One region of the Kitasatospora sp. NPDC050463 genome, then DNA from elsewhere that is predicted to be linked to it. Evidence: riboswitches for the same ligand, from Rfam matches in the RefSeq annotation. Region 1 holds a riboswitch; each other region holds the start of a gene.
The links. Region 1 has a riboswitch for cyclic di-AMP ahead of AB0J08_RS06940 (NlpC/P60 family protein). Riboswitches for the same ligand answer to the same signal wherever they lie in the genome.
Positions count from the first base shown of each region.

Region 2: it holds a riboswitch for cyclic di-AMP, as region 1 does, so the genes downstream of both, AB0J08_RS26070 (glycoside hydrolase family 16 protein) here and AB0J08_RS06940 (NlpC/P60 family protein) in region 1, are expected to answer to the same signal.
Region 3: it holds a riboswitch for cyclic di-AMP, as region 1 does, so the genes downstream of both, AB0J08_RS00200 (transglycosylase family protein) here and AB0J08_RS06940 (NlpC/P60 family protein) in region 1, are expected to answer to the same signal.
Region 4: it holds a riboswitch for cyclic di-AMP, as region 1 does, so the genes downstream of both, AB0J08_RS33740 (transglycosylase family protein) here and AB0J08_RS06940 (NlpC/P60 family protein) in region 1, are expected to answer to the same signal.

Region 1 covers NZ_JBFAJO010000007.1:101,134-108,578, reverse strand. Annotated here, with positions in the region: gene AB0J08_RS06960 (glycosyltransferase family 4 protein) at 1-722, opposite strand, end outside; gene AB0J08_RS06955 (glycosyltransferase 87 family protein) at 967-2,391, shown strand; gene AB0J08_RS06950 (hypothetical protein) at 2,463-3,608, opposite strand; gene AB0J08_RS06945 (NlpC/P60 family protein) at 3,656-4,714, opposite strand; gene AB0J08_RS06940 (NlpC/P60 family protein) at 4,940-6,118, opposite strand; cyclic di-AMP (ydaO/yuaA leader) riboswitch at 6,129-6,284, opposite strand; gene AB0J08_RS06935 (NlpC/P60 family protein) at 6,607-7,445, opposite strand, start outside.
Region 2 covers NZ_JBFAJO010000045.1:17,854-25,298, forward strand. Annotated here, with positions in the region: gene AB0J08_RS26060 (IclR family transcriptional regulator) at 1-252, shown strand, start outside; gene AB0J08_RS26065 (hypothetical protein) at 498-1,013, shown strand; gene AB0J08_RS26070 (glycoside hydrolase family 16 protein) at 1,181-2,425, opposite strand; cyclic di-AMP (ydaO/yuaA leader) riboswitch at 2,428-2,592, opposite strand; gene AB0J08_RS26075 (hypothetical protein) at 2,988-3,317, shown strand; gene AB0J08_RS26080 (alpha/beta hydrolase-fold protein) at 3,393-4,535, opposite strand; gene AB0J08_RS26085 (TetR family transcriptional regulator) at 4,803-5,423, opposite strand; gene AB0J08_RS26090 (SDR family oxidoreductase) at 5,758-6,522, shown strand; gene AB0J08_RS26095 (mechanosensitive ion channel family protein) at 7,098-7,445, shown strand, end outside.
Region 3 covers NZ_JBFAJO010000001.1:45,069-52,513, forward strand. Annotated here, with positions in the region: gene eno (phosphopyruvate hydratase) at 1-117, opposite strand, end outside; gene AB0J08_RS00200 (transglycosylase family protein) at 360-1,277, opposite strand; cyclic di-AMP (ydaO/yuaA leader) riboswitch at 1,282-1,453, opposite strand; gene AB0J08_RS00205 (cytochrome P450) at 1,729-3,003, opposite strand; gene AB0J08_RS00210 (SDR family NAD(P)-dependent oxidoreductase) at 3,162-3,596, shown strand; gene AB0J08_RS00215 (MazG family protein) at 3,645-4,673, opposite strand; gene AB0J08_RS00220 (hypothetical protein) at 4,839-5,435, opposite strand; partial or broken gene AB0J08_RS00225 (phosphatase PAP2 family protein) at 5,774-6,376, shown strand; gene AB0J08_RS00230 (response regulator transcription factor) at 6,470-7,195, opposite strand; gene AB0J08_RS00235 (histidine kinase) at 7,203-7,445, opposite strand, start outside.
Region 4 covers NZ_JBFAJO010000078.1:18,454-25,898, reverse strand. Annotated here, with positions in the region: gene AB0J08_RS33750 (hypothetical protein) at 196-1,134, shown strand; gene AB0J08_RS33745 (hypothetical protein) at 1,284-3,368, opposite strand; cyclic di-AMP (ydaO/yuaA leader) riboswitch at 3,721-3,922, shown strand; gene AB0J08_RS33740 (transglycosylase family protein) at 3,909-5,207, shown strand; gene AB0J08_RS33735 (hypothetical protein) at 5,378-5,578, shown strand; gene AB0J08_RS33730 (LacI family DNA-binding transcriptional regulator) at 5,637-6,656, opposite strand; gene AB0J08_RS33725 (glycoside hydrolase family 13 protein) at 6,682-7,445, opposite strand, start outside.

The sequences.
Region 1 (7,445 bases):
AGGTCCGCCCGGTAGGGGCCGTCGCCGACGATCAGCAGCACGGTGTCCGGCACCTCGGCGAGGATCTGCGGCATCGCCTCGATCAGGGTGTCCTGGCCCTTGCGCGGCACCAGCCGGGAGACGCAGACCACCACCGGCCGGTCGGCGAGCCCGAGCCGGCGGCGCAGCTCGGCGCCGCCCGAGTCGGGGTGGAAGGTCCCCTCGTCGACCCCCGGCGGCAGCTGCACCATCCGGGCCGCCGCCTGCGGGCCGACCGCGTCGGCGATCCGGGAGCGGGTGTACTCGCCGAGGTAGGTGAGGGTGTCGGTGCCGGCGCCGATCCGGCGCAGCAGCTGCCGGGCCGCCGGGAGCTGGGCCCAGGCGGCCTCGTGCCCGTGCGTCATGCCGAGCAGCCGCCGGGCCCCGGCGCGGCGCAGCGCGGGTGCCATCAACCCGAGCGGGGCGGCCGCGCCGAACCAGACCGAGTCGCACTTCTCGGCCCGGAGGATCTCGGCGGCCCGGCGGGTGACCCGCGGTGTGGGAACCATCACCTTCGTCCGGTCGCGGATCACCGGGAACGGCTGTTCGGCGTCGAAGCGGGCGACCTCGCTGCCGTCACGCCAGGTCGACGCGTAGACCACCACGCTCCCGGCGGGCTGACGGACAGCCATGTTGTGGACGAAGGCCTGGATGCCGCCGGGGCGCGGCGGGAAGTCGTTGGTGACGATCAAGGTCTTGTGCATCAGGCCACGGCTCGCTCGGTCGGGGGGTGCTCGGTGTACCGCTGGGTGATCCGTACGATAGGTCAACACCATGACCCGCCGGGAACGGATCCGCGCACGGCAACCGTTTCACCCCCGGGTCTGTCCTAGAACCTAGGCAGCCGTTGTGGCCCCGCCGAACGTGGCGCCGCGCCCGGCACCGGCCGCCCGGGCGTCCGTCGCGCGGCGCCTCCGGTGGGACGTCCGAGACGAACGAGGGAGCGCAGTGGAGTTGGCCCCGGCCACCAAGTCCGGTTCACCCAGCGGCGCCGACGGACCCGGCACGGCGCTGGCCGTCCGCCAGGAGCCCGTACCGGCCCCCGCAGGCCCCTCCCGGCGTACCGGGGCACTCTGTGCGCTCGTCGGGACGTGGCTGGCCTCCCGGACGCTGCTGCTGCTGCTCGTGACCGGCGTGCTGCGGATGGCCGGCGGGGACATCACCACCGACGTCTGGCTGATCTACCACGGCTGGTACGGCGTCCTGCAGACCGGCACCTTCCCGCTGGACGACGTGACCTGGCAGTACCCGCCCGGCGCCGCCCTGGTGATCATGCTGCCCGGGCTGCTGCCCTGGTCCTACGTGGTCTCCTTCTGGGTGATCTGCGGGATCGCCGACGCCGTCGCGATGGCCCTGCTGGTGCGGACCGGACTGCGCAAGGGCCGGGCCCTGACCGGCGCCTGGGTCTGGGTGGCCGGCGTGCCGCTGCTCGGCCCGATGATCTACAACCGGTACGACGTCATCGTCACCGCGGTCGCGGTGGCCGGCCTGCTGGCGCTGATCCGCCGCCCGGCGATCGGCGGGCTCCTGCTGGGACTGGGCGGGATCATCAAGATCTGGCCGCTGATCGGCCTGATCGGCACCCCGTCCGGCCGCCGCACCCGCCGTGCGTGGACCGCCGCCGCGGCCACCGCCGTCTCGGTGGGCTTCCTGCTCGCGGCCGGGATGAACGGCGCGTTCGAGTTCCTGACCTTCCAGAAGGACCGAGGCGTCGAGGTGGAGTCGGTGGGCGCCCTGCCCCTGCACTTCGCCCGGATGGCCGGCGCCTGGGACGGCAGGGTGACGATGAACTACGGCTCGGTCGAGATGCTCGGGCCGTGGGTGTACGTGGTCGGCAAGGTCATGATGGCCGGCAGCCTGCTGGGCTTCGCCTGGCTGCTGCTCTGGCGCTTCACCTCCAAGCGCCGCAACGCGGCCACCATGTACGACGCGGCGCTGGCCGCGCTGCTGATCTTCACCGTGACCAGCCGGGTGATCAGCCCGCAGTACCTGGTCTGGCTGGTCGGCGTGGCGGCGGTCTGCCTGACCGTGCGCGGCACCAGCCAGCGGCCGGTGGCGCTGCTGATCCTGGCCGCGACGCCGTTGACCCTGGTGGAGTTCCCGCTGCTCTTCAGCGAACTGGTCGGCAGCGAGCCCTGGGCCGTCACCGCGCTGACCCTGCGCAACCTGCTGCTGCTGACCGCCGCCGGGCTCTCCTGCGTCCGGCTCTGGCGGTCGACCCGCGGGTCCGCCCAGCTCCCCGCCACCGTCGTGCTGGACCGCGCGGAGCCGGGGTCGGCCACCGGCTACCCGGTACGCCCGGGGATCGCGTACGAGCAGGACCTGCTGGACGGCATCGACCGGCCGGGACCGCCGGCCCAGCGACGCCGCTAGGGCCGCCCGCCCGCCCGGCGGGACCGGCAGGACGGGCCTCGGACGCCGGCGGGGCACCCGTGGCGTCGGGCCTACCCCGCGAGCCGGCGGACCTCGGCGACCCAGAGCTCGGTGAACTCGCCCAGTCCGAGCCCCAGCTCGTCCCGCAGGACGCGGTCCGACTGCTGCTCCCGGCCGGCACCCGCCCCCGCCGCGCCGACCGCCCGGTAGTAGGCGACCAGCCGGTCCGGCCCGAAACGGCGGGCGATCAGGTCACAGGCCAGCCAGGACTGCTCGTAGGCCTGGGCGATGCCGGCGGCTCCCGCGGTGAAGTCCCGGTCGGCGGGCAGCGCCGAGGGCACCTTCCCGGCGGCGACGTCACGGGCCAGCTCGGGGGCGATCTGCCGCGGGGAGCGGCCGGAGTCCCGGTAGCCGGTCCAGTCGGCGACGCCCTCGGAGAGCCAGAGCGGCGTCCAGGCGCGGGTGTCGGCCCGGGTCGCCACGTGCACCGCCTCGTGGGTGGTCACCACCTGGCGGCCGAAGTCGCTGAGCCCCCGATAGGCCTCGGGGTTGACCAGCACCCGGTCCGCCGGGGTGTGCCAGGGGGCGCCGGGCGCCGCGGTGGTGACGGCCGCCATGCCGGCCCAGCCGGCCGGGTCGGCGTCCAGCAGCCGGCCGAACTGCTCCTCGGTGGCGGGCAGCTCCAGCAGCAGCCGGCCCGCCCAGGCGGTCCCCCAGACGGCGGTGACGGCCGGGACGGCCCGGTCGGCCACGGCCGCGAGCTGCGCCGGGTCCGACCCGCCGGCCAGGCCGAGCACCAGGCAGTGCGCACCGCTCGCGGCCCGGACGGTCCCGAGGTCCCAGAGCGGCGCCGGCCCGCCGGTGCCCTCCTCCCGTTCGACCCGCCAGCCGTCGCCGGCACGCAGCAGTACCAGCCGGCGCGGGTGGACCACCGGGTACTCCTCGTAGCCGACCACCCGGACCGTCAGTTCGGCGGTGACGCCGAGCCAGTCCGGGCCACCGGCCGGCCCGAGCACGAGGTTCCGGTAGGCCGCCTCGACCGGGGGTGCGGCCGGCCCGGCGGTCAGCGCCCGGGCCCGCTCGGCCAGCAGAGCGGCCACCTCGGCCCGGTGGTCCGCCACCAGCGCGGCCACGGGGGCCGCCGGAGCGGCCCGCGGCAGCGAGAGCTGAGCCAGTCCACCCGCCGCGAGCAGCAGGGCACCGCGCCGGGACAGCACGCGGCGGCGTACCCCGGCTTCGGCGGGAGGTGTCGGGCCGGGCCGGCTCAGAGCCGGATCACCTCCGCGACGGGCATCGCGTCGACGCTCTCGTAGCGGACCTTGGCGCCCGGGTAGGGGGCGTGCACGATCACCCCGCCGCCGGCGTACATGCCGACGTGGTGCATGTCCCGGTAGAAGATCACCAGGTCTCCCGGTCGCGCGTCGGAGATGCCGACCCGCCGGCCGGCGTACGCCTGGGCCTGCGAGGTGCGCGGCAGGGTCACTCCGGCCTGCCGCCAGCTCCAGTACATCAGACCGGAACAGTCGAACGCGCGCGGCCCGGTGGATCCGTACACATAGGGCGAACCGATCATCTTCACGGCAGCAGCCAGCGCGGCGGCGCCGCGTTCGGAGGCGGGCGGGGCGGTGCCCAGGTCGAGCCGGTCGGTGCCGCGGGTGGCGCGCTGCTCGGCCTCGCGGGCGTCCTGGGCCGCCATCCGGGCCCGCTCACCGGCACCCAGGCCGTTGAGCAGCCGCTGCGCCTTGGCCAGCCGCTGCTGGATCTGCTGCTTGCTCTCGGCGAGGGCGCGGCGGGTCTGATCCAGTTCGGTGAGCTTCAGGGAGGTCTCGGCACGGCGCTGGTCGAGCCGGCGCTGACGGGCCACCACCTCGTGCAGCGTCTCGTTCTGCCGCTCGGCGGCCTGGTCCAGCGCGCGGGCCTTGGAGAGGTAGCCCTCCGGGTCGCTGGAGAGCATCAGCTGGACGGTCTGTGCCATCCCGCCGCCCCGGTACTCGGCGCCGGCCACGGTGGCGAGGTCGCCGCGCAGCTGGTTGAGCTCGTCCTGACCGAGGGCGACCTGCTGCTGGAGCGTGCCGGTCTCGTCCTGGAGGTGCTGCTGGGCGTCCAGTGCCGCGTTGTACTTCTCCGAGGCCTGCTCGGCCTCGTCGTACAGCTGCTCCACCTGCGCCTTGACGTCCTTGCGGTTCGACGGGCCGTCCGGCGCGCCCGGGGCGGCCTGGGCGGTACCACCCGTCGCCACCCCCAGCGCGGTGGTGGCCGCGGCGGTCAGCACCAGCGCGCGGGCGAGCGCGCCCGGCAGGGGGTAACGGCGGTGCACGGCCATACGACAGTGGCTCCGATCCTGCGGCCCGGCCCCGCCGCCGCACCGGAGCGGGCGGCTCTCAAGCGGGAGTCCAGTGGCAGACGTTAGCGAGTCCGGGCGAGCGAGTCCAAACCCCTCCCAACCCGAATATTTGACCCGCAATCGGACACCAGCACGATCCTGCGCAAAAGCCGCAGGCCCGGCCTCCCACGAGGGGAGACCGGGCCCGTGAAGGCGGACGCCGGATCAGACGCGCACGATGGCGTTGATCGGCAGCATGCTGGCGGTCTCGTACCGGACGTTCGCGCCGGGCTTCGGCGCGTGGATGACCTGGCCGCCGCCCACGTAGATCGCGACGTGGCTGCGGTCCGCGCGGTAGATGATCAGGTCGCCGGGCTGGGCGTTGGCGATATTGGTGCCGACGTTGGTGCCGACGGTGGCCTGCTGCTGCGAGGTACGCGGCAGCGACACGTTCGCCTGGGCGTAGGCCCAGCTGGTGAGGCCGGAGCAGTCGAACGAGTTCGGGCCCGCGGCGGCGCGGACGTACGGCGCACCCAGCTTGCTCTCGGCGGCGGCGATCGCCGCGGCGGCGCGCGAGCTGCCGGCGGCGGCCACCGGCGGTGCGGCCGGCGCCGAGGAAGCGGCCGGCGTCGACGGTGCGGTCGGCGCGGCGGCCTTGGCGGCCGAACCGGCCAGGTTGTCGCGGCTGTTGTCGCGGGAGGCCCGCTCGGCGTCCGCCTTGGCCTTGGCCTCGGCCTTGGCGGCGTCCACCTTGGCCTTCGCCTCGGCGGCGGCCTTCTCCTCGGCCGCGCGCAGCGCCTGGCGCTCCTGCTCGGTCAGCGTGTTGAGCAGCTCCTGGGCCTTGGCCAGCTTGTCCTGGACCTCGTCCTTGGAGGCCTTCAGCTGCTGGGTGGTGGCTTCGAGCTCCCCGAGCTTGGCCTGGGCCTCGTTGCGGTCCTGGTCGAGCCTGCGCTGCTGTTCCTGGAGGTCCTTCAGCGCGTTGGACTGGGTGCTGCCGGCCTGGTTGATCGCACCGGCCTGGGTGAGGAAGCTGTCCGGGCTGGACGAGAGCATCAGCTGGACAGTCGGCGATATGCCGCCGTTGCGGTACTGCTCGCCGGCGATCTCCGCGAGGCCACCCTGGGCCTCGGTCACCGAGGCCTGCTGGCGGGCCACCTTGTCCTGCAGCTCACCGACCTGCTTCTGCAGCTCCTGCTGCTTGGCCTGGGCACCGTTGAGCTTCTCGGTCGCCTGCTCGGCCTGCTCGTTGAGCTGGTCGACCTGCTCCTTGACCTGGTCCTTGGTCGGCGTCGGGTCGGCGTGGGCGCCGGACTGCGCGGAGAGGGCGACCGCGGCAGCGGCGACACCGGTCAGGATCGAGACCCGGGCGCGGCCGGCGGGCTTGGGACGACGATGGGACGCCACGAAGGCGGACTCCTTCTTCCTACGTCCGCCTACCGGGTGAGCTGACGGGTTCGGGCCGGAAGCATTGCCCTACGACGCCTCACCGACCGCTCCTGCGGTCGACCTGGCGCCGATTCACCCCGGAGGAACATGGTTCCCCGGCTCCGTTCCACAGCGCCCCCGACGACTGGGCTCCCACTCGGGCAGATGCTCTGCCCCGCTGCTTCGCGAACTCGGCGGTAAACCTCCGCCGCCACCCCTGCTGGGTGATCGACTGTGCGGTGGTTCGAGGCACGACCCTAGTAACAGAACCGTGATCCGTTCAAATCCTTGTCAGAAAAATGCCGAAAGAAGATCCAAGGTCCTGTGTGGATATGACCGGACGTGATCACCTGCCCACGCGGAGCTGATCGTTTGTCATCAAGCAGCCGCGAACGCCGACGCCACCCCCGGTCAGGGGGTGGCGTGGATCACAGGGCCGGATCCCGGCCCGTGGGCGTGTCGGTCCGTCAGACCCGGCGGATCGCGTTGATCGGCATCGCGTCGGCCTTCATCACCTTCACCACGTCACCGGTGTGCGGCGCGTGGACCACCATCCCGTTGCCGATGTACATCCCGACGTGGCTGCGGTCGGCGCGGTAGATGATGAGGTCGCCCGGCTGGGCCTCGGCGAGCGAGGGCACCCTGGAGCCGTAGTTGGCCTGCGCCTGCGAGGTGCGCGGCAGCGAGACGCCGGCCTTCGCGTACGACCAGACCATCAGACCGGAGCAGTCGAAGCCGCTCGGGCCGACCGCGCCCCACTGGTACGGCGAGCCCTGCTTGCTCATCGCGTTGGCGACGGCCGCCCCGGCCATGCCACTGCCCTGCGGCAGGCTGCTCAGGTCGGTCCGCTCGCTGCCGCGCGAGGCCCGGTCGGCCTGCTGCTGGGCGGCCTTCAGCGCGGCCCGGTCCGCCGCACTGAGCGAGTTCAGCAGGTCCTGGGCCTCCTTGAGCTTCTTGTTGACCTCGGCCTTGGACTGGTTCAGGTCCTTGGTGGTGCTGTCCAGGGAGGCCAGGATCGCGGCCGCCTCGGCCTTCTGCTGGTCCAGCCGGCGCTGCTGGTCCTGCAGACCCTTGAGCGCCTCGGTCTGGCTGGAGCTGGCCTGCTGGACGCTGGAGGCCTTGTCCAGGTAGCCGGACGGGTCGGAGGAGAGCATCAGCTGGACGGACGGGTCGATGCCGCCGGTGCGGTACTGCTCGGCCGCCACCTCGGCCAGCCCGCCCTGGAGCTGGGTCATCTGGTCCTGGCCACGGGCCACCTGGTCCTGGAGCTGGTCCGACTGCTTGCGCAGCTGGTCGGCCCGCTCCT
Region 2 (7,445 bases), on a different contig from region 1:
ACCGACCCGCAGGAGCTGCTGCTCCAGTTGGCGCAGGCGCGCGAGCGCGGCTACGTGGTGGACGACCAGGAGCAGGAGATCGGGGTGCGCTGCATCGCCCTCGCGGTACCCGGCGCGCCGACCCCGACGGCACTCTCGGTCTCCGGCCCGGAGGCCCGGATCCGGGCGCTGGAGGAGCAGGCGGGCGCGGCCTCGCTCGTCCCCGTGATGCACCAGATCGCGGCCCGGCTGGGACAGGTCCTCGCCCCCTGACGCGTCGTCACCGGAGTTCGTCCGTACGGGTCGTCGGACCACCCGGCTTCCCGAACGGCGGTTCCCCCGTTCGAGCGGCCCGAGGGCGGGTTGCGGCGACGGCGGCGAACCGGTCGGTCACGCTGGTGCGGACGCGGCCCGCGACGGTGCGGGGCGCCGGAACGCAGAGGGCAGGGTGAGCGACGATGTCGCACAGAAGGTCCGTTCTAAGTCACCTCGGCAGGGCACTGACGGTGGGGTGCGCGGTGACGGCGCTGGCCGCCGGTCCCGCATGGGGGGCCACCTGCCCGGTGGCCGATCCGGACCCGGCGGCCGGCGCCGGGTCCGCGGCGCCGGCACCCGCCGCGGCACCGGTCCCGTCCGACTCCGACCTCCAGGTGGTCCGGATCGATCCGGAAGCCGCCGCCCCCGGCGGCACCACCACGGTGCACGCCTTCGTCAGCAACCTCGGCCCGGACCGGACGGCCTCGTCGTTCACCGTGGTGGTCACCCTGCCGGAGGGCGTGACGCCCGAGGGCCCGTTCTTCCCGGAGAACTGCTCCGCGTTCCAGAACGGCCACCGGGTGCGCTGCGTCTTCCCGGCCGGGCTGCCGAAGTTCCGGACCGCCACGGCCCTGATCCCGGTACGGCTGGCGGCCGACCTCCCGGCCCCCGGCACGCTGACCGGGGGCTGGGTCGCGGTGCGCGGCGACGACGACCGGAACGAGGCGAACAACAAGCAGCCGTTCGAGATCCAGGTGGTGCAGACCGCCCGGAACTGAACCGTGCCGGTCCGGGCCGTACCGTCCTGGGCCGTTCTGGCCCAGCGCGGTACGGCCCGGACCGGGCTCAGGACCGGCCGGCTCAGGACCGGGCGGGGCTCAGGACCGGCCGGGGCTCAGGACCGGGCGGGGCTCAGGACCGGCCGGGGCTCAGGACCGGCCGGGGTTCAGCGGTAGACCCGGACGTAGTCCGCGGCGAAGGTGATCGGAGCCGTGCCCTGCGGCGCGGGGTGGTACTGGCCCGCGCTCAGGGACAGGTTGAGGATCAGGTACGCCGACCAGTTGGCACCGACGCCCTTGCCGTCCGAGAAGACCTTGGTCCCGTTGACGTACCAGTCGACCGAGGTGGCGCCGTAGTGGGTGCCGATGGTGACCCAGCCGTCCTTGGCGATCGCCTTGGCGTCGGTGTAGTACAGGTGGCCCGGGTTGACGTGGTTGGTCAGCTCCAGCAGGTTCGGGTTGTCGGGGTGGTACTCGAAGGAGTCGATCTCCCCGTTGCCGTTCTTCCACGTCCACAGGGCCGGCCAGGCGCCGGTCCCGGCGGGGAGCTTGACCCGGGTCTCGGCGTAGTCGCCGGTCTTCACCTGGAAGCCCTCACTGGAGTACTCGGTGGTGAGCAGCCCGGTGTCCCAGGACTGCTTGCCGTTCTCCAGCGTGTTGGCACCCGGCTTGGCGGTGAAGGTGGCGACACCGCCCGAGACGGCGACGTTGTTCTTGTTCAGCCAGTCGAGCTTGTTGTCGTCCGGGTTGTGGTTGCCGTAGTGGTAGGCGCTGCTCTTGTCGCCGGTCCAGCGCGAACCGTAGGCGATCGGGTTGTTGAACTCGTCCGACCAGGTCAGCGACTTGCCGGCGACCGGGGCGCCGGTGACCGGGGTCGACGTGGCGGTCGCGGTCGGCGTCGGGCTGGGGGTGGCCGTCGCGGTCGGCGTCGGGCTGGGAGTGGCCGTGGTGCTGGAGACCACGAGCTGGCGCGAGGGCAGATTGTGCCAGGCGCCGCCGAAGTCCTGCCAGAAGCCGAACTGGGTGTACGTCCCGGCGGGCAGGGTGCGGGCACCGGTGGTGATCGACAGGCCGGTGGGGCAGATCTGCGCGTTGGAGACGTTGCCGGGGAAGTCGAGGTTGTGTCCGGCCGCGTCGCGAACGCCCACACCGACGGTCTTGGCGGTGAAGCAGGCCGACGAGTGGACGGTCAGCGCGGCCGTGGTGGCCTTGCCCGCGACCATGGTGGCCGGGGCGAGCTTGTCCTGGGTGACGGTCGGCACGGTGGCCGCCTGGGCGCCGGTGAGCGCCGGGACGCCGAGCAGGCCGGCGCCGCTGATGGCGAGCGCGCCGGTGGCGGCGAAGGCGGCCTTGCGGCCTCGGTGGGAGGGGCGGGCATGGCGCGGGATCGCGCGCCGGGCAGGCTTCTGCATGGCAGTGTCCTCTGTGACGCCTGCGAGGTGAGCTGTCGGGTTCGGGCTGAGGTTGCCCGGCCGCCTGTGGAGCGGCTTCACCCCTAGCCTCGACCGGTACGCGAGAGCGCACGGGCCGGGCACTGACCTGGGTCCCCCGCTCCCGTCCGCCGTGGTGCTCGACTGCCGACCGGCGGGTGGACAGGACTCGGCGTCCCGACGGCGGGGTCCGCGAAGACGGACTCGTGCAGGCTAGGCAGGCCGTCCGGAAGGCGACAACTCGGCAGGGGACGATGTCGCGCAGCTCACAGTGGAGCGGCGCGGAGTTGATCAAGTCGCCGGTGGAGTTGATCAGTTGGCGGTGGGGCCGGTCGGGGCGGCCGGCGAGGGCGGCCGGTGGGGCCGGGCGGAGGGGCCGGGCGGAGGGGTGGTGGGCCGGGCTTCGGCCCGCGCCCGGCGGCCGGGCGGCGTGGGGCGCTGCCCGGCGGCGGGGTGCCCGCGAGTCCGCCGCGAAAGTCGGCCGGTCGGATAGGTTGGGGGTCCAGCCGTACCGCACAGACGAGAGACGAGGACCAGTCCCGCCATGACCGCGCCCCTGCCCGCCTTCGCCGGCCGCACCTACCTCTTCCAGGTCGACAACGGCGCGGCCTTCCGCAACGCCTACTCGCCCGACGGCAAGCGGCTGCGCTGGGAGGGCCTCGGCGAGTCGGCGGGCCAGTGGGAGGACGTGGCGCTGCACATCGCCGAGATCGGGCCGGAGCTGTACTTCGTGAGCTGGACCGAGCAGAGCGGCATCACCGTGAGCCATGTGATGGACCTCGGCAAGCTGACGGTGCGCGCGTTCTGGACGTACGAGGGCGAGGGCGGCCGGGTCGGCGAGCTGCACACCGGGACGCTGGAGCCGGTGGCCTGAGCCACCGGCCGCCGTGCCGGCCGTACCGTCGCGCCCGGCGCCCGCCCGGTCCCACGGCCCGGTCGGACGGCCCGGTCAGACCGTCCGGTCCGGCACCCTGAGGTGCTGGGAGAGCCACTCCAGCGAGGACGGCAGCAGCCTGCTCCAGGTCTCGAAGTTGTGGCCACCGGTCTTCATCATGCTGTAGGAGACCTTCATCGGGCCGTGTGCGGCGGCCACGAACGCCTCGGTGTCCCGCCGGTAGTCGCCGTCGCCCTCCCGGGTGCCGGCCAGCAACACGGACACCGCGGGCTGCGGCAGGTTCTTCAGCCGCCACATCAGGTCGGCCTCGTTGCGACGCTGCTGGCTGCCCTTGAAGAGGTCCCCGGTCGTCGGGTCGTCGGCGGCCTGGTAGTAGCCGGAGAGCGAGACGGCGGTCGGGAAGACCTCCGGGTGGCGCATGGCGAGCTTGAGGGCGCAGTAGCCGCCGGTCGAGTTACCCATGAAGCCCCAGGCCTGCGGGTCGGCGGAGACCCGGTAGGTCGCCTGGATCGCGGCCGGGACGTCCTTGGTGAAGTACGTCTCCGACTGTGCGCCGCCCGGGATGTCCTCGCACTCGGTGTCCTGCGGGAGCGCGGGCGAGGGGCGCATCAGCACCATCACGGTCGGCTGCATCCGACCCTCCTGGAGCAGCTTGAGCGCCGCACCCGGGTAGTTCAGCCGGGTCACCAGGTTCTTCGCGATACCGGGGAACCCGGTGCTCACGATCACCGCCGGGAACTGCTTCTGCGCGTACTCCGGCTGGAAGTACTGCGGCGGCAGGTAGACGTACCCCTCGGTGGAGAGCCGGGTGGTGGCGCCGTCGATCCGGACCTCGCGGATCTCACCGGACTGCTTCGGGTCGCGGCCCAGCGCCCCGCCGCCCTTGACGGACGCGTGCCCGATGGTCTCCACCTGCAGGCGGCCGGACGCGTCCGCCTTGTTGTGGATGACGACCGGGCCGCTGTCGCCGGTGCCGAGCAGGTCGTCCCAACTACTGTAGAAGGCGAAGTAGTTGTTGGCCGCCAGGCCCAGCGCGGCGAGCACGGTGAGCTGGGTGGCGAGCAGCGTACCGATCCGGCCGAGCACCGCCTGCCAGGTCTTCCCCGCCAGTCTCGGCCACAGCCAGACCGTGCCGGCCGTCATCACCACGGCGATCAATACGGTCAGCGCCAACACCTTGTGGCTCGTCAGACCCATGTCCTGCTTGCTCCCACGCCTCGAACTCCTCCGCCCCCCGCTGTAAGGACAACCGGGACGGCCACCCCGGTTCCCCCGTCCACCACGGAAGCCACCGCCGAGGCTCGATCAACAACCCTAGCGGTCCGCCGGGCCCGATCGGACCCGCCGACCAGCGGGGATGGCCGATCGGGGTGGGCGCGGGGTGGGCGCGGCGTGGGTGGTTACCGGGCGTGGGGCGAGTGCGAGGGCGGGTGGAGCCTGGAACGGGCGGCCGCTGAGGTCGCGTCAGCTGACGCTGCTCCAGAGGCGCAAGCCGGCGGTCAGTTCACGCATGCACCGGACGCCCAGCTCTTGGGGTGAGCCCGGCCCGGTGGCAGGAGCGTCGGAGAAGGCCCACTCCTCCAGGGCCACCCGGATGGCGGTGGTCGCGGCGGCGGCCGCGAGCCGGATCTCCAGCGCGTCGGTGCCCCGGGGGCAGCGGGCGGTGAGCACCGCGCGCAGCCGCTCCTCCGAGTCGGCGTGCACCCGCTGCCAGACCGAGTCGAGGCGGGGATCACGGAGCAGGTCGCGGGTCCAGTGCATGGCCTCGACGGCGGGGGTCTCGGTCGGCGTCAGCGACTCGACCGCCGAACGCTCCAGCGCCTCGCGCACCGGCAGGTCGGCCGAACTCTCCGCGAAGAGCAGCACCCAGCGCCGGCCGCCGGCCGCCAGCAGCGGGGCCACGGCGTCCTCCTTCACGGAGAAGTAGCGGTAGAAGGTGCGCACCGAGATGCCGGAGGCGAGCGCGATCTCCTCGGCGGTGGTCGCTTCGGCCCCGCGTTCGGCGAAGAGCGCGGCCGCCGTGCGGGCGATCTCCAGGCGGGTGGTGTCGCGGCGGCGCTGGTTCAGGGTGGGGCGTCCGATCACGGGCTCAGCGTACGCGGACCGGTACGTGGCGTGGCATGGCGCAGGGTGCCGTAGTGGCGTGTCGTGCCGTAGTGGCGCGTCGTGCCGCAACGGCGTGCCCTGCCGTAGTGGCGTGATCTGCCACGGCGGCGTGTCGTGCCGCGGTGGCGCGACATGCGCGGCGCGATCGGGGCGACGTGACGTGCCGTGACGGCCTCAGGTGCCGAGATGGCAGGTCAGGACCGAGTGACGCATCGTGCCAGTTTGGCACATCATGACTTATTGGCACGTTGTGCCACTTCGGCGTACCGTGTCAGGCGAGGTCGCGAGACCACCAACGAACGGAGTAACCACCATGGAGCGCTTCAGCGGACGGACCGTCCTGATCACCGGCGGCGGCTCGGGCATCGGCCGGGCCACCGTGCACCGGATCCTCGCCGAGGGCGGGCGGGTCGTCGCGGTCGACGTCAACGAGGACGGCCTGAAGGCCACGCTGGACCGGGCGGCCGGCGACGGTACCGCCGATCGTCTGACCACGTCGGTCGTGGACATCGCGGACGAGGCGGCCGTCCGCGCGGGCGTGGCCGAGGCGGTCGCCGGGCTCGGCGGGCTGGACGTCCTGGTGAACGCCGCCGGGATCCTGCGGTCCTCGCACACCCACGAGACCAGCCTGGAGTTCTGGAACAAGCTCATCGCGGTCAACCTGACCGGCACGTTCCTGATGACCCGCGAGGCGCTGCCGGCCCTGCTCGCCGGCGGCCGGGGCGTGGTGGTGAACTTCAGCTCCACCTCCGCGACCTTCGCCCACCCCTACATGGCCGCGTACGCCGCGACCAAGGGCGGCATCCAGTCGTTCACGCACGCGATCGCCTCGGAGTACGCGAAGCAGGGCCTGCGCGCGGTCTGCGTCGCCCCCGGCAGCATCGACAGCGGCATGACCAACAACCCGGGCCTGCCCGCGGACGCCGACTTCAGCCTGCTCGCCAAGCTCTCCCCCGCGCTGGGCCAGGGCTTCGCCGGCCCGGAGACGGTGGCCGGCGTGATCGCCATGCTGGCCTCGGACGACGGCGCCTTCGTCACCGGCACCGAGATCCGGATCGACGGCGGCACGCACATGTGACCCCGAGCCGGGACACCGGGTGGGTGCGGCGTTGACCGTCAGCCAGGGGGCGAACGCGTCGAGGGCGGCGGGGTAGTACTCGCAGAGCAGGGAGCGGAGCTTTGGAGATCTGCTGGCGGCCAGGTGGCGTCCTGCTGAGCTCGGGCCGGCACCGCAACTGCTCTCCCTGTCTCCGCTGCTCCTGCCGCTGCTGGTACTGATCGCGGGGTGTCCCGCAGCACCGCGGGCTCCCTCGGGTTGGCGCAGGCGGTTGTCGTGCCGGCGCAGGAATCGCGTCCCGTTCGGCGGCGGCCTCGTCGAGGGCGGTCTGGCGGGCGGCGGCGTCCTCGCGCATCCGGCGGCGCGGCTCCTGACAGGCGCTGCGGTCTGCGAGCGGAGGCGGACCGGCTGCACGACGGGCTGCTCGTCGCGGCGGCCGGGCCATGGGGCAGGATGGCAGTCCGTTCGGAATGCGTACATCCGCTCCGACGTGGCTGCGAACAACACGACCTGACAGGCGACAAGGTGATGACACAGCACATACGGCGGCCCGCGGCGGCCCGCTTCCTCGCCCTCCACGCTGCGGGGGCGGGGCGGTGACCCGGGACCTGGTCCTGCACGACTGGGTGGTGGCCGGCATCGCGCTGGCCTCCGGCTGTGTGGCCGGTCTGGTGCTGCGGGCTCTGATGAAGTGGCTGGGCAAGCACGCGAGCAGGACCAAGTGGAGCGGGGACGACGTCATCGTCGACGCGCTGCGCACCATCGTCCCCTGGGCGGCCGTGCTCGCCGGGGCCGCAGCGGCCGCTTCGGCCCTGCCGCTCACCGCGCGGATCGGGGGGCTGGTCGACCAGTCGCTGACGGCCGTGCTCATCGTCATCGCGACGCTCAGCGCGGCCCGGGTGGTGGCCGGGCTGGTGCAGTCGGTGGCCGCGTCCCGGACGGGC
Region 3 (7,445 bases), on a different contig from region 1:
CGACGGGACAGCGGCACGGCCGGTGCTGCCGTCGTCGAGGCCGACCTCGACCTCGACCGTGGGGTTGCCACGCGAGTCGAGAATCTCACGGGCTACGACGACATCGATGGACGGCACGAGGCATCTCCTAGCGGAAGCAGGTTCGGCTGACGATGGGTGCTGTCGGCCGGATGGTTGCGGAGTCGTTACGACCAGAGCCTAACCGCACGGGCTCTCGGGACCACGTCGACCTCGGTCCCGTCTCAGCGTGTGGCCCGGCTACCCACCGGTAGTTCACCTGATTGCCCCACAAAAGGGGAACAGATGCGGACGAAGGGGGCCGATCGGCCCCCTTCGTGGAGCCACCGCACCGGCGGGCGTCAGCCGAGGTCGAGCACCTGGCCCGGGAGGATCAGGTTCGGGTCGGTGCCGACGGTGCCACGGTTGCCGTCGTACAGCGTCTGCCAGCCGCCCTCAACACCCTGGGCGGTGGCGATGGTCGACAGCGTGTCACCGGACTGGACGGTGTAGCCGTGGCCGGCGCGCTGCTGGGCGACGGGGGAGGCTGCGGCAGCCGGGGCGCCGTGGGCCTCGGCCGGACGGCTGTCCTGACCCGCGTACTGGCCGGCGGCCTGACCCGCGTACTGCTGATAGACGCTCTGGTGGCTGGTCCAGTACCAGGCGCCGTTGCTCTGGTACCAGAAGACCTTCGCGTCGGCGTCCCAGCCGGGCTTCTGCTGCGCGTCCTGCTGGACGGGCTGCTGGACGGCGGGCTTCGGGGCGGGCTTCTGGGCCTGCTGCTGGACGGGCTTCTGAGCGGGCTTCGGCTGAGCCGGCTTCGCCTGCGCGGGCTTCGGCGCGGCGGGCTGCTGGGCGGCGGGCTCGGCGTCCGAGGAGGTGTCGACCGAGGCCGGGGCGCCACCCTTGGCCAGGCCCGCCTTCTGCGAGCAGACCGGCCAGGCGCCCGGCCCCTGCGAGGCGAGGACCTTCTCGGCGACCGAGATCTGCTGCGCCCTGCTGGCCTGGTGGGCCTGCGGCGCGTACGAGGTGCCGCCGTACGCCTTCCAGGTGCTGGGGGTGAACTGCAGGCCACCGTAGAAGCCGTTGCCGGAGTTGATACTCCAGTTGCCGCCGCTCTCGCACTGGGCGACCGCGTCCCAGGTCGAGGTCGGGGCGGCGGAGGCGCCGGTGGCGGTGAGCAGCGGCAGCGCGAGTCCGACGCCGGCCACACCGGCCACGGCGATGGCCTTCTCGGTCTGGGTGCGACGACGATGACGGCCGGTTCCGACGAAGAGCATGACGTTTCCCTCTCCGCACGCCTGCGAGGTGAGCTGTCGGGTTCGGACCGGGAGGTGGCCCGGCCGCGTGGCGCGGGGGCTTTCGGCCCGCGCTGGCGGCTTCACCCCAAGCCGTGGGGGACGGCAACAAACCTGGTTCCCCCGCCCCTGCCCAAGGGTTCTGGTCGGTTTCCCGTGACGCGGCGGGCAGGATTCGGCGTTCCGCGCACGAGGTCCGCAGCTGCGAACTCCAGGGAGGGTAGACAGATCCTCACATCAATCACAAGCTCATATCGCAGGTATCACACATAAATTACGGCGGATGGCCGATTGCCTACCAACGACAGGGCTATGTCCTGATTGATGGTGATTCAGACCTGCGATCAGAGCCGGACAGCGACACCCCGTCAGCGTGTCGGAGACTCGAAGGGTCGAGATCGAGACACCGCCGGGGCATCGCCGCTGCGGATTCTCAGAGCCCGGTCGGCGGCTCTGCGGACGGCTTCTCGGGGGTGAATTCCACCGGGAGGTCGCGAAGTCCACGCATGATCAGGCCACCGCGCCAACGGAGATTCTCCGGGCTTTCGGCGAGTCGCAGATCGGGCAGCCGGGTGAGCAGGGTGGTGAGCGCCGACCGCCCCTCCAATCGGGCCAGCGGAGCACCGATGCAGTAGTGGATGCCGTGCCCGAAGCCCAGGTGCGGGTTGTCGGTCCGGGCCAGGTCGAGGGTGTTCTCGTCGGCGAACCGCGCCGGGTCCCGGTCCGCCGCCGCGAGCACCACCAGTACCGGGTCACCGACCGGGATCTCCACGCCGCCGATGGTCAGCGGGCTGGTCGCGAACCGCCAGGTGGCGAGCTCCACCGGCCCGTCGTAGCGCAGGAGTTCCTCGATCCCGGTCTCCAGCAGGGCGGTCTCGCCACGGGCGATCGAATCCTGGAGCAGCGCCCGCTGCCCGGGGTTGCGCAGCAGCGCGTAGGTGCCGTTGCCGATCAGGTTGACGGTCGTCTCGAAACCGGCGAAGAGGAGGATGAAGGCCATCGCCGCGGCCTCGTTCTCGGTCAGGTGCTCACCGTGGTCGCTGGCCCGGATCAGGCCGGAGATCAGGTCGTCGCCGAGATCGGCCCGCTTGCGGTGGATCAGCTCCGCCAGATAGGCGCGCATCCGCTTGACGGCACGCCCCACCCCGCCGCGCTGCCCGCCGCCGTGGCGGATCATCATGCCAGCCCAGTCCCGGAAGTCGTCCTGGTCCTCGGCCGGCACCCCGAGCAGGTCGCAGATCGCGTAGATGGGCAGCGGGAAGGCGAACTCGTGGATCAGGTCCGCCGAGCCGCGCTGCGCGAAGCCGTCGATCAGCCGGTCGGTGAGCTGCTGCACCCGGGGCTCGAACTCCGCCACCCGGCGCGGCGTGAACGCCTTCGAGACCAGTCGGCGCAGCCGCGTGTGGTCCGGTGGGTCGATGTTCAGCAGGTGGGTCATCAGGTTGGCCTGGCGCTCGCCGGGGATGCCGACCCGGCCGGTGCGGTGGGCGTGCCCGCTGTGGTGGAGCGGGTTCTTCGAGAGGCGGCTGTCGGCGAGCGCCTGCCGGGCGTCCGCGTACCTGGTCACCAGCCAGGCCTCGACCCCGCTCGGCAGGGTGGTGCGGTGCACCGGCTCGTGCTCCCGCAGCCACGCGTACGCCGGGTACGGGTCGGCGGCGAACTCCCAGGTGAAGAGCGGCGGGCGGGCTGAATCGGGCTGAACTGGCATGTGTCGACCGTATCCGGTGGGGATCTCGGGCGCGGCAGGCGTGAGCCTGGTCACCTGAGGGGTAATCCCTGTTGCGGAGGATCAGGACCTGCCTACCATCCTCCGCAAGCAAAACGCGTGGGCGCCGGTGCGGAGCCGCCCACAGGGAGGAGCGCACCATGCGGGTCACCGGGGCAGTCGTGGTCATCGCCGTACTCGCCGGCGGGTCGGGAGCCGACCTCGCCCGCCGGTTCACCGCCGCGGGCGCCGCCGGCGTGCTCATCGCCGACCAGCAGGTCGGCATCGCCGAGGACCTCGCCGCCGAACTCGACCGGCCGGGCTGCCCGGTCGTCGGCGTCTGCGGTGACATCCGCCGCCCGAGCGACATCGCCGCCCTCGTCGACACCACCGAGAAGCACCTCGGCCCGATCGACCTGTTCTGCGTGGCCGGCCCGGACGGCGAGCGCATCGTCTCCCTCGCCGAACTGCCCGACCACCTCGACCTGGAGCGGCTCGCCGAACTGCTCGCGCTGGTCGGCGAGGCGATCGCCGAGGTCGTCGGCGACGTCGTCCCGGCGCAGCGCCGTTCCGTGGAGGACGTCGCGACGGTCTGACGGGCGCGCTCGGTCCGGGGTGCTCGGGGGTGCTCGGGGTAGTCCGGGCTACTCGGGCTGCTCGGGCTTGAGCCCCTCGGCCGCGCGCACGGCGTCCCGGTAGCCGCGCGCGGCCGCCCGAAGCGCGGCGTCCACGTCCACCCCCGCGTCGTGCGCCCGCTGCGCCACGGCGAGCAGCAGCCTGCCCGCCGACTCCGCCGTGAGCTCCGCAGGCAGCTCGTAGGGCGCGTCCGGCACTCCCGTGAACCCCGCCCTGCGCACCCGGGACACCAGCTTCGCCGCGTACGCCAGCGACGGCAGCCCGGCCGGTACGCCGTCCAGCACCGACTCGCGCTCCGACTTCTCGGCGGCCTTCAGCGCCTCCCAGTTCGCCTCCACCTCGGCGGCACCCTCCGCCTCGGTGTCCCCGAACACGTGCGGGTGGCGGTACATCAGCTTGTCGACGATGTCGCCCGCCACGTCGTCGATGGAGAACGCGTCGGTGGGGTGCTCCTCGGCGATCCGGGAGTGGAAGAAGACCTGGAGCAGGACGTCGCCCAACTCCTCGCGGAGGGTCTCGCGATCCCCCTCCTCGATCGCCTCCACCAGCTCGAACGACTCCTCGACCAGGTACTTCACCAGGCTGGCGTGGGTCTGCTCGGCGTCCCAGGGGCAACCGCCGGGCGAGCGCAGGCGGTCCATCACCGAGACCAGGTCCAGCAGCCGCGCGCCCGGCAGGTCGTACGAGCCCGGCAGCACCTCGATCTCGGGCACCTCACCCGCGTGCTCGACCGCCAGGCGCGCCAGCGCGTCGGTGAGCCCCGGGTCGCCGTCCGGGCTGCCCAGCCAGACCGTCGGGCCCGAAGCGGCCGGCTGCCCGGTCAGCAGCCGGGCGAGCGTCGGCGCCGAGCCGGGCACCACCACCTCCACCTCGACCCCGGCAGCCCGCACCGCTGCCAGTTGCGGGTGCGCGGCGTCGCCGGCGAGCACCCGCCCGGCAGACCGCAGCGCCTCCCAGGCGGGCCAGGCCAGCAGGCCGGGGGCCACCCGGTGGGTGGTGGTGAGCAGGATCAGCTTCGCGCCCGGAGGATTCGTCACACCCCGAACCTACCCGCCCCGGGCAAGGCTCCGCCCTCGCGTTTCCGGCCGCCCCGCGGCGGGGGCGGGGCGGACCCGGGGAGGCGCGGACCCGGGAGCGGGAAGTCGGCCGGTCCGACTTCCCGCTCCCCGCAGCTCTCCCCTGGCCGGTAGCCGCACGCCGGGCTACGGGGCCAACCAGAGCGGGGTGTCGGGGAGGAGGGTGACCTGGTCGGCGTCCCAGGTGCCGTAGCGGGGGTTGACGTGCAGGTGGAGGGCGGTGGCGGCGTCGGCCAGGGCGAGGCGGACGCCGGCGTCGCCCGCCGGGGTGCCGCCGTCCTGCCCGGCTGCCGCCGCGAGGCGGCGGATGCCCAGCTGGCGGCGGAGGTAGTCGTCGATCGCGGCGGCGGGGACGCCCCGGGAAGCCAGTACCCGGGCGAGCGGCCCGGCACCGCCGAACCGGTCCTCCTCCACGGTCCGGGCCGCCGCCACCTCGGCGCCGCCCACGGCGATCCCCCGGTCGGCCACCGCGCGGGCGATCACGGTATCGAGCACCAGGTCCGTGAGGGCTCGCCGCACCAGCCCGTCCGACTCCTGCCGGGCGTCAGCCGACGCACCGCCGGCCGTGTCACGCAGTTCCGCGACCCGGGCCTCGACCGCCGCCACCGGGATCCGCCGGCCGTCGAGCACCGCCGCCGTGCCCGGCGTCAGCCCGTTGCCTCCGCAGGCGGCCAGCGCCGAGGCGGCGAGCAGGGCGCCTGCGACGGCGGTCCGACGGTGCATGGCTGGTCTCCGGGGTGGGGTGACACGCGTCCGGGGCCGCCCTCCCACGAGCGGCCGGGCGTTGTCCTGAGATTAGGGCGACCGGGCCCGCATCGCGCGGACCGTGACCCGAACGGGTCACCAGGCGTGCGGCGGCTGTCAACCCTGACGATCGTCCAGGTCTCGCCCTGCCTTTCGGCCCGGGTCGCGAGCCCCCGACCGCCCCTACCGTCCTGACCATGACGAACAAGGTCAGGAAGAGGAAGCGAGCGGCCAGGACGAGAACGGTCGGGGCCGAAGCGGTCGGGACGAGGGCGGTCAGTACGAGGGCGGTCGGAACGACCGGCGCGCGGGCGGCCATGACGGTGGTGCTGTTGGGTGCGGGCACCGGTGTGGTCGGGTCGCTGGCGCCGGCCCGCGGTGGGGAGGACGGGCCGGCCCGGGTGATCACCGGCGCGTCCGCCACCGGCTATCGGCGGGTGGCCGACGTCGTCGCCGATGCGCCGCACCGACTCGGCTCACTGCTGGAGCCCGCCACCGAGGCCGGGCTACTGGTGCTGGGCCTGCTGCTGGCACTGTGCTGGTGGACGGCCCGCAGCCGGCGCGCCGTCCACCTCGTCGCGGGGGTCGCGCTCACCGGCCTCGGCACGGTCCTCGCGTACGGGGCGAGTGAGGTGCTGAAGGTCGTGATCGAAGAGGAGCGCCCCTGCCGCGCGCTGTCCGGCGTGCTGTCCGCACGGCCGGCCGTCGCCGAGTGCCCGCCCCCGGGCGACTGGTCGTTCCCCAGCAACCACGCGACCCTCGCCGTCGCCCTGGCCACCGGCCTGGTCCTGCTGCGCCCGCGCTGGGCCCTGTTGGTCGTCCCGGTCGGCGGCGCGACGGCCGCGCTGCGGGTGGCCGCCGGGGTGCATTATCCGCACGACGTGGTCGCCGGGGCGGCTCTCGGCGGGGCGATCACGGCGGCGGTGGTCGTCGCGCTGCTACCGCTCGCCACCACCGCCGTGGCGTCACTGACCGGTATACGGGTGCTGGGCCCACTGCTGGCGGCGCCGCCGTCAGGCGCGCGGTCCGCCCGCGCACGCTCCGCCGGTGGTCAGACCGGCCTCGTGGGCGAGGACGGCGGCGGCCGCCCGGTTGGCCACGCCGAGCCGCGCCAGGATGGAGCTCACGTGGGCCTTCACGGTGCCCTCCACCACCCCGATCCGGCGCGCGATCTGACCGTTGGACAGTCCGGCGGCGATCAGCGTCAACACGTCCCGTTCCCGGGTGGTCAGCCCGGCCACCTGTTCACGGGCGGCGGAGCGGCGGTCGGCCGGCCCGCCGGCTCCGGCGGCGGCGAGGTGGGCGACGACCCGCGCGGCCACCTTGGGTGAGAGGTAGGCCGCGCCGTCGGCCACCGCCCGCACTCCGGCGATCAGTTCCTCCGGCTCACCGGACTTGATCAGGAACCCATTGGCGCCACCGGAGAGGGCCCGCAGGATGTAGTCGTCCTCACCGAAGGTGGTCAGCATGACGATCCCGGTGGTGGCGCCGGTGCGGCGGATCTCGGCGGCAGCGGTGATGCCGTCCGCGCCGGGCATCCGGATGTCCAGCACGACGACATCGGGGCGGTGGAGGCGGACCAGTTCGACGGCCTCCCGGCCGTCCCCGGTCTCGGCCACGATCTCGATCCCCGGATCGGTGGTGAGCACCGCGCGGACGCCTGCGCGGACCATCGGCTCGTCGTCGGCGATCACCACCCGGATCGGTCTGCCGGTCGCGGCCCGCTCGCCGCCGCTCATCCGGCGCTCACGCGACCAGGGCGTCCAGGGAGATCAGCACGCCGCCCTGGAAACAGAGCCGGTACGCGTCGCCGGAACGGTCGTTGCCGAACGGTTCGGCGGTGATCGCGTAGTACTCGCACGTCACTCCTTCTCCCCGGGGTGGCGGGTTCCCCACGGATGGATGGTACGGAAACTGATGACCCGGCAGAAAACGCTGGACGGTGGCGCGGTCCTGGCCGACCCGCAGCGACGCGTAGGCCGCCGGGGC
Region 4 (7,445 bases), on a different contig from region 1:
CCGTCAGACCGTCCGCATGCTGTGAGACATCTCACGCGCCATCGCTGCAACGTGCCGCACCTCCCGTCACGTCCCAGGAAGAAGTGGTGGCCGAACAGGCATTGGTCACGGTATGTCCAGTTTTCGGGCAGCCCGCCCCTCCCGGTACGGCAGCCGACTGCAGCCTTGGCGGGCCGATGTCCTACGATCTCCGCCATGAGCACCGCAGCCATCCCGGGCGCGCCACTGCCCGTCCGCACCCCAGGCTCCCGTGCGCGGGGGCGCCACCGCCGCCCCGAGCGCCCCGAGATCCCGGCCGGCTCCCCGGCCCTGGTGCTCGCGGTGCCCGCGACCGCCGGGCCCGAGTCCCGTTCCGTCGTCGAGGAACTGCTCTCGATCGTACGCAGCGAGCAGAACGGCGTGCAGACCGCGGCCGGCTACCTCACCGGCGTCGCGGGCATGAGCGAGCCCGGCAGTGACGAGTTCACCGTCGCCGAACTGCTGGCGCACGCCGCCGAGACGGGCCTGCCCGCCCCGGTCGTGGTGCCGCTGGTCCCCGGCCCGCACGGCTTCCTGACCGAACTGCACGCGCTGGCCGCCGAATACGGCGCCCACGTCACCGACGTCCTCGGCCCGCACCCGCTGCTCGCCGAGGCCGTCCACGTCCGGCTCTCCGAGGCCGGACTGGCCCGGGCCGACCGCGCCCGGCTGTTCGCCATCGCGACGGCCGCGGACGGCGTGGTCCTCACCACGGTCGGCGGCGAGGAGGCCGCCGCGGCGGCCGGGATCACCGGCGTGCTGCTGGCCGCCCGCCTCGCGGTGCCGGTCGTCCCCGCCGCGCTCGACGTGCCCGGCTCGGTGGCCGCCGCCGTCGCGCACCTCAAGGAGACCGGCTCCCAGCGCCCGGCGCTGGCCCCGCTGGTGATCGGTCCGGAGGCCGACTCCGAGCTGCTCGCCACGGCCGCCGAGGAGACCGGCTGCCCGAGCGCCGCGCCGCTCGGCGCCTACCCGACGGTGGGCCAGCTGATCGCCTCCACCTATCTGGCCGTGCTGCCGGCCGTCGCCCCCGAGGCGTACGCCGAGGCGGCCGCCGCCGAACAGGCCGCTGCCGAGCAGGCCGCTGCCGAGCAGGCCGCGGACGCCGTCGCCGAGTAGCGGGCCGCGAACGCCGTAGGGCCCGGAGCGCACCCGCTCCGGGCCCTCGACGTGTCCGCCCAGGACACCCGGGACGCCCGGAACGCGCGGAACGGCGCCCGGGTCGGCCCCTCGGACGCCGGCCCCCGGAGGCCGGCCCCGCGGACGCCTCAGGAACGCCCGTCCACCCGGCCGGTGGCCGCCGCGGCGTCCCCCAACCGCAGCGTCGGCAGCTGGACCGGCCGGGACTGCGCGGCGAAGGCGGCCACAGGCACACCGGTCGCGTTCCACTGCGGCTGCGCGGCGCCGCCGCCGTCCGCCTTGCGCACCTGGAGCACCTCGGCCTGCCCCGCACGGCGCAGCAGGATGTTCTTCGGCGGCGCGGACTCCGGATCGATCCAGAGCTCGTTGCCGCCGAACTCGCAGTCCAGCACGAGGAGGTCGTCCGGCTTGCCGTCCGGGTCGGCGCGGAAGGCGATCCCGGCCCTGCGGTGGCCGGTGAACCGGCTGCGGCTGAAGGTGACGGCCTCCCCGGCGAGTTCGTGCCGTGCGGTGGAGACGGCGAAGTCGCTCTGCCCGGCGGCGTCGATCAGCAGCCCGTCGAAGAGGGTGCCCTTGTCCCGGCCGAGCGAGTGCAGCACCACTCCCCCACCGCCGTTGCCGTACAGCACGCTCGCGGTGTAGTCGAAGTCGTTGAGGTAGGCGCCGTGCTCGATGCCCCACCCGCCGTTGTGGTAGGCCGCGAACTCGGTGACCACGTGGTGCTGCTGGGCGTTCAGCCAGACGAAGACGCCGTTCCGCAGGTTGTTGTGGGCCAGGCAGCGCCGGAAGGTCCAGACCCCCTCGCTGTTCTCCGGCCACTCGAAGCCGGAGGCGCCGTCGGCCCCCTGGACGCCGACGGCCACGCAGTCCAGCGCCTTGCCGCCGGTCCCGGCACCGAGGTTGAAGCCGGTCAGCCGGTAGGCCCGCGGGTTGGGCTCCAGCAGCGTGCGGGAGGCGACGCAGGACTCGTAGACGATGTCGTGGGACGGCTGCTGCGGGGTGCGGGTGTCCGGCGGGCCGTCCCACCAGTAGGCGTCCTCCCAGGTGTCGTGGCTGATGCAGCTGCGGAAGGTGATGCCGTGGCTGGCGTGCGGGACGAAGGCGTGGCTCCCCGCGTCCCGCACCACCACGCCCTCGACGACGGTGCCCCGGGTGGCGTCGCCGAGCATGTGGAAGTGCAGCCCGTAGCGGCCGAGCACCGGGGCGGTGACCGGTGCGCTGCCGTCCGGGCCCTTCCAGGACTCGTCGGTGTCGGTGCGCGGGCCGACCCAGCGCAGCGTCGCGTGCCGCAGATCGGCCCGGCGGGAGCTGGTGAGGTGGACGTGGGCGCGGCCCTCGGCGGTGCCCTCGATCCGCACGCTGCGGGTCAGGTTGAGCACCTCGGCGCCGACCGTGACGCCCCCTCCGGCGCTCACCCGGGGGTGCGCGTACGTCAGCGGCGCCGCCAGGGTGACGGTGGATCCGCTGACGGACCGGACGACGGCCAGGTCGTAGCGGGTGGAGAAGCCGTCCTCGTCCGGCGGGCCGGTCGGGGTGACGGCCAGTTCGTCGCCGGGCAGCCAACCGGTGGGCGGCGCGGCCAGGGTGACGGTGGTGTCGCCGGCCCCGAGCGCCCGGTCCGCACGCACCCAGGCGGTCTTGACTGCGCCGTCCAGCCGCAGGTAACCGGCGCCGGTGACCCAGAGACCGACGTCGGTGTCGACCACCTTCATGCCGTCGCCCCGGAAGCGACGCTCGTCGACGGCGGGGAAGCGCACGGTGTGCACGGCGGCGCCGTCGGGTGCGAGCGCGAGGGTGCCGCGGATCTCGACGTTGCCGTTCGCGGCGAGGGTGAGGCTGCGGTCGGCGGCGAAGGTGAGCGCGCCGCCGGGCTCGACCAGCAGCGAGCCGACCGTGGCGTCGGTGTCGAGCAGCACCCGGTCGGTGATCCGGACGGCGTCCCGCGGGCCGGGCACGCGGCCGCCCCAGCCGGCCGGATCGGACCAGCGGCGGCCACCCTGGTCGGGGGTGGGTGCCGGGGTGGTCCCCCCGGGTGCCCCCGAGGGCGACGGAGCGCCGTGCTGGTGCCCGGCGGCCGGGTCGTCCGCGCCCGGGCCCGGGACGGGGCCCTCCACGGCGGTCACGGGCTCGGAGCGGCCGTCCAGGGAGCGCCGCAGCGCCTCCTCGCCGCCGACCGCCGCGAACACCGTGCCGACGGCCAGCCAGCGCAGCATCGTCCGACGGCGGACGGGAGTTCGGGGTTCGGCGGGCAGGATGTCCGCTCTGCGGTGTTTTGCCCGGCCATGCGCGCCGCATGGCCTCGCGGCCGGCCGACCGGCCTCCGGGTCCTCGTCCATGGCCATCGCTGCGTAGCCCTCCCCCCAGACGGCCGCGTCGATCCTGACGCCCTGAAGCATAGGCAGTTGCCGTGACTCCGACGGGTGTTGCTCGAAATCGGTCATTTCTGATCATGGTGGACAGCCATTCACCACCTCTTTCGCAAACCGTGACGAGCGTCACACATGTTTGCGGTTTGAACTTAAGTCTGCTTAACGTGCTCCCCGTTCGTGGCCACACGGACCCAGCACACCCGCAACGCCGAGTCCTGCCGTCGGGTGCGCTGGCAGCGCGGAACGCACCACGGCAGGAGCGGGGGAACCACAGGTAAGTCGCCCCGGACCGGTCCTCGTGACCGGTTCAGGGCTAGGGGTGAAGCCGCAGCCACAGCGCGGCCGGGCAACTCCAGCCCGAATCCGACAGCTCACCTCGCAGGCGTGGGAGAGGACCACGTCTTCATGCTGCCCACCAACGGCACCCGTCTGTCCGGCCGCACCCGCCGCGCGATCGCCACCCTCGGCGTCGTCGGCATCGGTCTCACCGTCCCCTGCCTCACCACCGGCAGCGCCTCCGCCGCCTCGGTCGCCACCTGGGACAAGGTCGCCCAGTGCGAGAGCACCGGCAACTGGAGCATCAACACCGGCAACGGCTTCTACGGCGGCCTCCAGTTCACCAGCAGCACCTGGGCCGCGTTCGGTGGCACCGCGTACGCCGCCCGCGCCGACCTCGCCACCAAGGACCAGCAGATCGCGATCGCCGAGAAGGTGCTCGCCTCCCAGGGCCCCGGCGCCTGGCCGGTCTGCTCCGTCCAGGCCGGTCTGACCAAGGGCGGCACCCCGGCCGCCGTCGACACCTCCACCGCCGCCCCGAAGGCCACCCCGGCCCCGGCGCCGACCCAGGCCCCCGCCGCCAAGCCGGCCGCGCCCAAGGCCGCCCCGAAGGCCGCCGAGGCCCCGGCCGCCGCTGACTCCGCCCAGCAGTCGCAGGGCGGTCAGGACTGGCAGCAGTACCACCGTCAGGCCGACGCCACGTCCGACGACTACACCGTCGTCGCGGGCGACTGGCTCTCCTCGATCGCCGACAAGAACGACATCCAGGGCGGCTGGGAGCGGCTGTACGAGCTCAACCGCAGCTCCCTCACCGCCGGCCCGCACGTCATCTACCCCGGCCAGCACCTGAGCCTGGGCGACCGTGCCAAGGCCCACACCTCGGACGAGTCCGGCAAGGGCTTCGACTGGTTCAACCGCTCCTCGGGCGCGACCGGCCACGCCGCCGGCACCACCGCGACCGCCGCCAAGCCGGCCGCGCCGACCCAGGCCCCGGCCGCCAAGCCCGCCGCCCAGGAGACGGCCCAGGCCCCGGCCCAGGCCGCCACCGGCAGCATGGCCGCCGCGGTCTCCTTCGCCCAGTCGAAGGTCGGCCAGGCCTACGTCTACGGCGGCACCGGCAACGGCGGCTGGGACTGCTCCGGCCTGACCCAGGCCGCGCTGCGCGCCGCGGGCATCTCCGTCCCGCGCGTCGCCGCCGACCAGGCCGCCGCCAGCACCCACGTCTCGCTGGACGCCCTCAAGCCGGGCGACCTGCTGTTCTGGTCCAACAACGGCCAGGACTCGGGCGTCTACCACGTCGCGCTCTACATCGGCGACGGCAAGTACGTCGAGGCCGCCAACCCGAGCTCGGGCGTGCGGACCCAGACCGTCGCCAACTGGGCCCCGGACTTCGCCGGCCGGGTCTGATCCCCTCCCGTGCGGGCCGATCCGGCCCGCACGGCTACGCCGCAGCCCCCGGAGAGAGTACGGTCGCTCCTCACCGGGGGCTGTGGCGCGCCCGCGCGCGGGACGGCCGGGCCATGGCCGGATCCGGTCCCGGCGGGCATGCTGCTGCTCCGCACCCGAGGAGGAGTCACATGGCCCAGGTCACCGTCACGCTCGACGCCGATCTCGCGATCGACGCGATGATGCTCTCCGGTACCACGAGCCCGCAGGACGCCGTCGAGCTGATCCTGCTCGACTACCTGGCCCGCAGGCGGCGCACCGAGACCCGGACCGGCGACGCCGCCGACGGGCAGCGGGCGAACCAGCAGCGCCCGACCGCGCAGGAGGGCTGAGGGCGGACACCACGGGGCCCCGGAGAGCGGTTCGCTCTCCGGGGCCCCGGTCGTCGTCTCAGCGGGCGCAGGCGCCCGTGGAGCCGCGCATCACCAGCTCCGGCTGGAACATGAACTCCCCGCGCTGGGCGGCGTTCCCGCCCACCTCCTCCAGCAGGGCGTCGACGGCCGCGGTGGCCATCGCCTCGACCGGCTGGCGGATGGTGGTCAGCGGCGGCTCGGTGAAAGCTATCAGCGGCGAGTCGTCGAACCCGACCACCGAGACGTCCTGCGGGACGGACAGACCCCGTTGGCGCACCGCCCGGATCGCGCCGAGCGCCATCATGTCGCTGCCGCAGACGATCGCCGTACAGCCCTTGTCGAGCAGCGCACCGGCCGCCGCGTGCCCGCCCTCCACGCTGAACAGCGTGTGGTGGACGAGTTCCCCGGCCTGCTCCTCGGTCCGGCCGAGCACCTCCCGCAGGGCCGCTTTGAAGCCCTCGATCTTCCGCAGCACCGGGACGTAACGCTTCTGCCCGACTGCCAGACCGATCCGCTCGTGGCCGAGTTCGGCCAGGTGCTGGACGGCCATCCACATCGCGGCCCGGTCGTCCGGCGAGATGAACGGCGCGTCGATCTTCTCGCTGAAGCCGTTGATCAGCACGAACGGCACCTGCCGGCCGGTCAGCCGGGCGTACCGGTCGTGGTCGGCGGCGGTGTCGGCGTGCAGGCCGGAGACGAAGACGATGCCCGCCACGCCCCGGTCGACCAGCATCTCCACCAGTTCGTCCTCGGTGGAGCCGCCGGGCGTCTGGGTGCAGAGCACCGGCGTGAAGCCGTGCCGGCTCAGCACCTGCTCGATCACCTGGGCCAGCGCGGGGAAGATCGGGTTGCTGAGTTCCGGGGTGATCAGCCCGATCAGGCCCGCACTGCGCTGGCGCAGCCGGGTCGGCCGCTCGTAGCCGAGCACGTCCAGCGCCGCCAGCACGGTCTGCCGGGTGGCGGCGGAGACGTTCGCCTTGCCGTTGAGTACGCGGGAGACGGTGGCTTCGCTGACCCCCGCCTGCGCCGCGATATCTGATAGTCGCGCCGTAGTCACGGTCCCAGAGCCTATTGCAACCACGTCAGACCGCCCACCAGTCGGTGCTGTCCGGAGCGAGCACCGTCTCGCCGCCGTCCACCGCGGTGTCCGTCACGGCGTCCGTGGAGGAGAGCAGCAGCCGGCCGGGCACGGCTATCCGCACCGGCTCGGCGGTGGTGTTCACCGTGCAGACGAAGGAGCCGCGGCGGAAGACCAGGGTGCCCTCGGGACCGTCCAGCCACTCGACCCCGGTGCCGGCGCCCAGCTCGGGCCGCTCCCGGCGGACGGCCAGCGCGCTGCGGTACAGCTCCAGGGTCGACGTCGGGTCGCCGGTCTGCGCCTCGACGCTGAGCCCTGCCCACTCGGCGGGCTGCGGCAGCCAGCTGGGGCCGCCGGCGGTCGGGCCGAAGCCGTACGGGGCCTCGGTGCCGGACCACGGGATCGGCACCCGGCAGCCGTCGCGGTAGCCGTCCTGGCCGGCCTTGCGGAAGAAGGACGGGTCCTGGCGGACCTCGTCGGGCAGGTCGGTGACGTCCGGCAGGCCGAGCTCCTCGCCCTGGTAGATGTACGCGGAGCCGGGCAGCGCGAGCATCAGCAGGGTGGCGGCGCGGGCCCGGCGCAGACCGAGCTCGCGGTCCCCGGGGGTACGGATCTGGGTGCCGAGGCCCGGCGGGTTGGCGAAGCGGGTGGCGTGCCGGGTGACGTCGTGGTTCGAGAGCACCCAGGTGGTGGGGGCGTCGACCGGGCGCATCGAGTCGAGCGAGAGGTCGATCACCGCGCGCAGCTCGGCGGCGTCCCAGGAGGTGC